2 regions of the Lysinibacillus sp. NPDC097868 genome follow, and region 1 is predicted to be linked to the other one. Evidence: riboswitches for the same ligand, from Rfam matches in the RefSeq annotation. Region 1 holds a riboswitch; the other holds the start of a gene.

What was found. A riboswitch is a leader RNA that binds a small molecule or an ion and turns the genes downstream of it on or off. The one in region 1 is predicted to bind cyclic di-GMP.
Region 2: linked by a shared signal. The riboswitch ahead of ACIQXJ_RS16290 (NPCBM/NEW2 domain-containing protein) and the one ahead of ACIQXJ_RS02980 (hypothetical protein) in region 1 are both predicted to bind cyclic di-GMP.

The regions. Positions count from the first base shown of each region.
Region 1 covers NZ_JBIWBS010000001.1:645,954-649,383, forward strand. The annotation lists gene ACIQXJ_RS02975 (valine--tRNA ligase) at 1-1,021, shown strand, start outside; cyclic di-GMP riboswitch class I at 1,147-1,248, shown strand; gene ACIQXJ_RS02980 (hypothetical protein) at 1,336-1,737, shown strand; gene ACIQXJ_RS02985 (bifunctional folylpolyglutamate synthase/dihydrofolate synthase) at 1,879-3,171, shown strand; gene ACIQXJ_RS02990 (bifunctional folylpolyglutamate synthase/dihydrofolate synthase) at 3,168-3,430, shown strand, end outside.
Region 2 covers NZ_JBIWBS010000002.1:302,537-305,966, forward strand. The annotation lists gene ACIQXJ_RS16290 (NPCBM/NEW2 domain-containing protein) at 1-1,646, opposite strand, end outside; cyclic di-GMP riboswitch class I at 1,889-1,972, opposite strand; gene ACIQXJ_RS16295 (ABC transporter permease) at 2,585-3,430, shown strand, end outside.

The DNA of each region.
Region 1 (3,430 bases):
ATACGGTGCTGATTCACTTCGTTATTTCTTAGCAACAGGCTCATCTCCTGGTCAAGATTTACGTTATACAACGGAAAAAGTAGAGTCTGTTTGGAACTTTGCTAATAAAATTTGGAATGCTTCTCGTTTTGCATTAATGAACATGGATGGTATGACATATGATGAAATCGACTTGACTGGTGAAAAATCAGTGGCTGATAAGTGGATTCTAACTCGTTTAAATGAAACGATTGAACGTGTAACATCATTAGCAGAGCGCTATGAATTCGGTGAAGTAGGTCGTGAGCTATATAACTTCATTTGGGATGATTTCTGTTCTTGGTATATTGAAATGGCGAAATTACCAATGAATGGTGACGATGAAGCTGCTAAGAAAACGACTCGTTCTATACTAGCATATGTACTAGACCAAACAATGCGTCTATTACATCCGCTTATGCCATTCATTACAGAAGAAATTTGGCAACATTTACCACATGAAGGTGAGTCGATTACAGTTGCAGCATGGCCAACTGTACGCACAGACCTACACTTTGCAGAGGAAGCAGACAATATGAAGCTTCTTATGGATATTATACGTTCAGTGCGCAATATTCGTGCGGAAGTTAACACACCAATGAGCAAAAAAGTACCATTATACATTTCTGCTAAGGATGCTGCTACAGTTGCCATTCTTGAAGCCAATAAAGGCTATTTAGAAAAATTCTGTAATCCAGAGTCATTAACAATTGGTGAAGGCTTAGAGGCGCCAGGACAATCGATGACTGCCGTAGTTACAGGGGCAGAGCTATTCTTACCACTTGTGGGACTTATCAACTTGGAGGAAGAGGTTGCTCGTCTGGAAAAAGAATTAGAAAAATGGGCTAAAGAAGTGAAGCTTGTAACTGGTAAGCTGTCAAATGAGAAATTTGTTTCAAAAGCACCCGAGGCATTGGTTAACGCGGAACGCGAAAAATTAGCTGACTATGAAGAAAAACATGCCGTTGTTTTAAAACGTTTAGAAGAACTAAAAAATATGTAATAACATAGTAATTTATAGAAATAGCAGATGGCGAAAAAAGTCATCTGCTATTTTTCTTTTTATGAGCCAAAAGATATGTATTGAGTTAGGTAAAAATGTATAGTATTATACAATATAGTTAGGATAATAGATAAAGGCAAACTATCCGAAAGGTTAGGACGCAAAGCCTAGGGTCTAAGGTGAAGAGAGAATTGTATTCTTTCAACTACGATTGCCTGGTTACCATTTAAAGTAATTTCATTTTTTTATGGCTATTCTATGTTGATTAGAATGGCTTTTTTCTTTGTTATGAAAAATAAAAATGGAGGTTTATCATGTCTGGAAACATTGGAACAATAGTAGTGAAGGTGAACAAAGCCTGTGATGATTTAGATTTTGTTAATGCAAGAGGGCTGATAGAGGCAAATCTTCTAAAGCTATCGGAAGCGAAATACTATCGCTTATTAAACGCAAGCGGGCGCGTTCTTATTAAACATGTTTTAGCGAATAGCAATGGACAAAATGAAGTGAAAAAAACATTAACACGTACAGATTTACTAGTTATTAATCAGATTAATGAGTATTGTTCGAATTTTGATATTTCAATGTTGAAAAGAACATTAAAGAACTCGTTTGAATTAGTGCAAAGGTCGGATGTTTTGCCACTTTTAAATAATGATGCAAAAATTATTTTAGATGATATGGGTGCGCTATTAGGTGTCCATCAATTACATTAATTTGCTGTTTATTTGAAATAAACTAGTTGAAAACACACAGATAATCACTGCTAAAGTGCTTTTCTGTGTGTTTTTAAAATTGTGTCTGAATTGTTTGTGTGCCTGACACCCTTTATACTAGAGTGAGAGGGAGTGTTTCTTTTGTTTACAACGATAAAAGCATGTACAGATTTTATTTTTACATTAAAAGCAGTTGATTTTAAACGTGAGCCATTAGTAATGATGCGTGAAGTATTGGCCCGTTTGGGAGACCCGCAAAACAAGCTACAAACTATACATTTAGCTGGTTCCAATGGCAAAGGATCTACAGTAAATGTGTTGAGGGAAATGTTAGAGGATGCAGGTTATCGAGTAGGAGCTTTTACTTCACCACATTTAACGCGCGTTAATGAACGAATGACTATCAATGGCACGCAAATTTCTGACGAGCAATTTTTACTGTATATGAACAATATCGCTTCAATTATTGAGGCACATTATAATGGGGACTATCCGAGCTTTTTTGAGGTCGTAACACTTATTATGTTCCAGTATTTTGCTGAAGAAGAAGTAGATTTTGCGCTAATTGAAACAGGGCTTGGCGGTCGCTTAGATGCGACAAATGTCATCACACCACTTGTTTCAATTATTACGACAATTTCATTGGAGCATACTGCATTTTTAGGCGATACGTATGCGAAAGTTGCATTTGAAAAGGCAGGTATTATTAAAGAAGGTGTACCTGTTGTGGTAGGCGTTAAAAACGATGAGGCGCTTGAGGTTATTCAAAAAGTTGCACAAGAACGTCATGCGAAATGCCTTGTTTTAGGAAACGATTTTTACGTAATGGCAAAAAATCAAGGGATTGGTATGCAAACCTTTAACTATCGTAACGGAAATGTTGAAATAAATGATATCCAACTAAAAATGGCTGGTGAGCATCAAATTGCGAATGCTAGTCTTGCCATTACAGCAATGGATATTTTACGTGAGCAAGGTCATATTCAACTAACAGAACTATCTTTGCGTCAAGCGCTACAAAATGCACAGTGGGTAGGACGCTTTGAACAATTTCCAAATAATATCGTGCTAGACGGTGCTCATAATTCTGAAGGAACTGCCGCGTTAATTCAAACACTTCAGACAGTCTATCCAAATCATCATTATCGCTTCATTTATGCAGCGCTTTCTGATAAGGATCATGCAAATAGTATTGCTCTAATGGATGGAATCGCTTCATCCATGTCCTTTACGCAAATTGGCTTGCCAAATGCCATGCCAGCTGAAAAATTAGCGATGCTGTCAACGCATAATGACAAACAATATGATGCAAATTGGCAAGCAGTCGTCCGATCTGTTATACAAAGCAAGGGCCTTCAAGATATTGTTGTTATTACTGGCTCACTTTATTTTATAGCGGAAGTTCGCCAATGGTTGCAGGAGGAAGTACGATGATTCCACAGTTTGATATATATAAGAAAAAATGGGCATTAACAAGCGACGATATCATTAAGCCTGGTCTAAAAGCTATTGAAGAGGCATTAGCACTCGTAGGAAACCCAGAGAGAAAACTACAGATTGTACATCTTGCAGGTACGAACGGCAAAGGCTCTACGCTTACATTTTTGGAGTCAATTGCACAGGAGCATGGCTTAAAAGTAGGCAAGTTTATGTCTCCATGCATTTTAAATGTGCATGACCAAATTCAAGTAAC
Region 2 (3,430 bases), on a different contig from region 1:
TGTGGTAGAGGACCATTTGCTGCTGCGTCGACGTAAACGATGATTTCATCACCAGGTTGTGCAGCAAGACCAGTTGGTTGTAAATTATTGCCGAACCCGAATTTTAAATTCTCATTGGCATGCTTTACCATGTTCCCGTGTTGTTCAGCTACGATGATTCTTCCTTCTGTAACGACTTCACCTTTAATGATTTTTTTTGCTAACTCAATGTTTTCTTTATAAGTATCGTACAGTGGATGTGTTTTTGCTTCTTCTTCTAATGCGTTAATTTGTTCAAGGCTATTAAATTCTGGTGAAACTGTATCCATCGTTCCATCAGTAAATAACTTTGCCATTTTATCGTTGATTGTATCTTCTTTATAAAATGCTAATTCTGATAAAGTTGCCCAATTTCGATCAGACTTTTTAAAATTAAATTTTACTCGTTTAAATGTAGTTGGTTCAAACTTCGCTTCGACTAATCCAGCAACTATATTGTGTTTACCTGTTGCAACAAGCTCATACGTATCGCCTTTCGATGTTTGTGAAGCATAAATTTCAAATTCCTCAGCAAAGCCTTTAAGGTCAGAGGGTCTTGCCCCGTAAATAATACGATTTAATGTGACAGGCTCGATAAATTCGACTTCTACTTCATTTGAGAATGTAGCTGTGTTGCTACTATTTGTTTCCCAATATGTATTGACATTACCATCGATGGCATTTTCGATAACTGCGCTTGCCCAGTGCCCGCCGTTATTGCGAATACTTTTAATATTTTTGTAGTCCATTCTAAATAACTTAGAATATGCTTCATTTGCGTAATGGCTGAATGATGAAGTTACTGCTGTTGTAGCTTCGATTGCTTCGTTGCTTAGGAGCACTTTTGCATTGTCGATATCTTCTTTAAATTGAGCATAGAAGGGGTGTCCTTGTGCTTCAGCATCTAATTGATTGAGTGCATCCATCGAGTGGAACTTGTCATTAACAGCGCTCATTGTGTCATCAGTAAATAGGGTTGCCATTTTGTCAGAGAGTGCATCTTCTTTATAAAACTGAAACTCTGATGCACTTGCCCAATCTTGATTTGCTTTAGTGAAAACAAATTTTACACGTTTAAATTCTGTTGGGTCAAACTGGATTTCGACGATATCACCAGTAGAACCTTTATATTCACCTGATGAAACGAGTGTAAAATCATTGCCCGAATCGGATGTTGAGCTATAAATTTCAAACTGCTGTGCAAAACCTTTACCTTTTGTAGTTGATTGACGTGCAGCGTAAACAATTCTATTTAACGTAGCTACGTCATTGAACTGTATAACGACTTCATTTGTGAACGACGCACTATTTGGTGTCCCTGTTTCCCAATGGGTATTCATATCGCCATCAATTGCTTTATCAATAGTAGAACTTGCATATTTTCCACCGTTGTTAGTAATCGATTTAATGTTAGTGTTAGCCATCTTAAATACGTCATCGTATTCCTTTAAAATATCTGTTCCATACAAATCAAACTTTTTCACCGAAGCTATCGTATGTTTAGTACTCGCTACAGCTGAAGTTTTGACAATGTTTCCATTCGGATTTTCACTTGCCAAAACATTCAATGGACCGCCGACTAAATTTAAAGCTAGAGCAGATACTGTTACAATCTTTACAACTTTCATATATATTTCCTCCTTATGAAGTTTTGAATTTCTTCCAACGGAGTACATAAAAAAACTACTCATAAAGAGTAGTTTTATTTCAAATAAGGATACAATAAAAAACATACAAATATACCCATTTGTTTATGGACACTGAAAAACTAAAAGATAAAAATTTATCTTTTAGAAGCTATATTAAAAAAACATTTTTTCAGCAATTTGTTTTTTTTATGACCTTACTAAACAAAAAGTAGTATGTACTCTTCGGCAACTGGCTGACATAGTTATAAACCTTAGTCCCTATAGCTTTGCGTCCCTAAATTTCTTTAGGTTTGCCTATTCAATTTTTCTACTATAAAGAATAGCATAGCGAAAATAATTACCAAAGAACAATTTGTCCTATATTTTACCACCCTCCAATAGGGTAATATGGTGAAGGTTTATCATTAAATAGTATAATAAAGTAGTTTATTGATAGGCAATATGTTATGTGTAAATTACTTTAGTAAGAGGAAGGTAGTTTAGTTGTAAACTACTTTTGACATGGTAGGGATTATTAAAAATATTTACAACAGGTGGAAATGGTTAAGCAGCATCTTGACGATTTTAAAACTTTTGCGAAACAACTATTAGCTTTAATTTAAATTGCTATAGCTATTGATGAATGTCCATAAAAGCTGTTAACCTATTGTGCTCGAATTTCAATACTATGGTTTAAACCTTCTACTCCCGTTTATGAGTAGAAGGTTTTTTCGTTGAAAGCAGGTAGGGTGAAATGCCAAATAAAATAGTGCTGGCAATCGTTCGCACGCCTGCAAAACTTTTATAAAAATAATTAATAACTTCAGCATGGATTCAAATGTAATGCTTTGTTCATCTTCCGTTCATTTTCAGTTCATGCTCTGTTCATTTAGGCTCTATATTCTAAGAATGTGAAAAGAAATAGGAGGGGTTTTAAGATGAACCTAGCTATAAAAGAAATGAAGAAAAATAAAGTACGATTTTTGATTTTAGGGTCCATTGTTTTTCTGGTGAGTTTATTAACCTTTATTATTTCAGGTTTAGCAAACGGACTATCGCAAGACAATGCAGCGCTAATAAAAGATTTACCGGCAGGACAGTTTTATATGAATGAGGATGCAGATGAAACGTACAATCTGTCAAAAATAGATAGCAGTACCCAAAATGAAATGTTAAACAAACAAAAGGATGCTGTAGCCTTCTCAATTCAAATGGGCTTTATAAATGATGAGGCAGGCAAGCAGCAAAGCGTAGCCTTTGTAACTGCTACCGATTCATCACTATTTGAAAATGTGAAACATGAGGAAATTATTTTAGATAGCTCATTAAAGGATAAAGGTATACAGGTAGGAGATACAGTAACAAATAATCAATTTAGTGGCAAGTTTATTGTAAAGGGCTTTGTTGAGCAAAAGAAATATAGTCATGCTCCTGTAGCTTATATTAGCATGGAGGATTACAAAGAAATTTATCGTGTCGAAGAAATGCAATTAGTTTTCGCTCCAGATGGGGATGCTGCTCAAGCCTATACGGGATTACAAGCATTTTCAAAAAATGATTTTTTAAATACAATTCCTAGTTATAGCGCAGAACAAATGTCTCTTAATATGATTGTTTGGTTTTTAGTTGTGATTAGTGGCATGCTGTTTGCAATCTTTTTCTACATGATGAATGTTCAAAAGATTGGTTTGTACGGTATTTTAAAAGCAATCGGTTTAAAAACGAGTAAGCTATTTAAAATGATTTGGACGCAAATGGTCGTTATTACTATTATTTCACTTGCG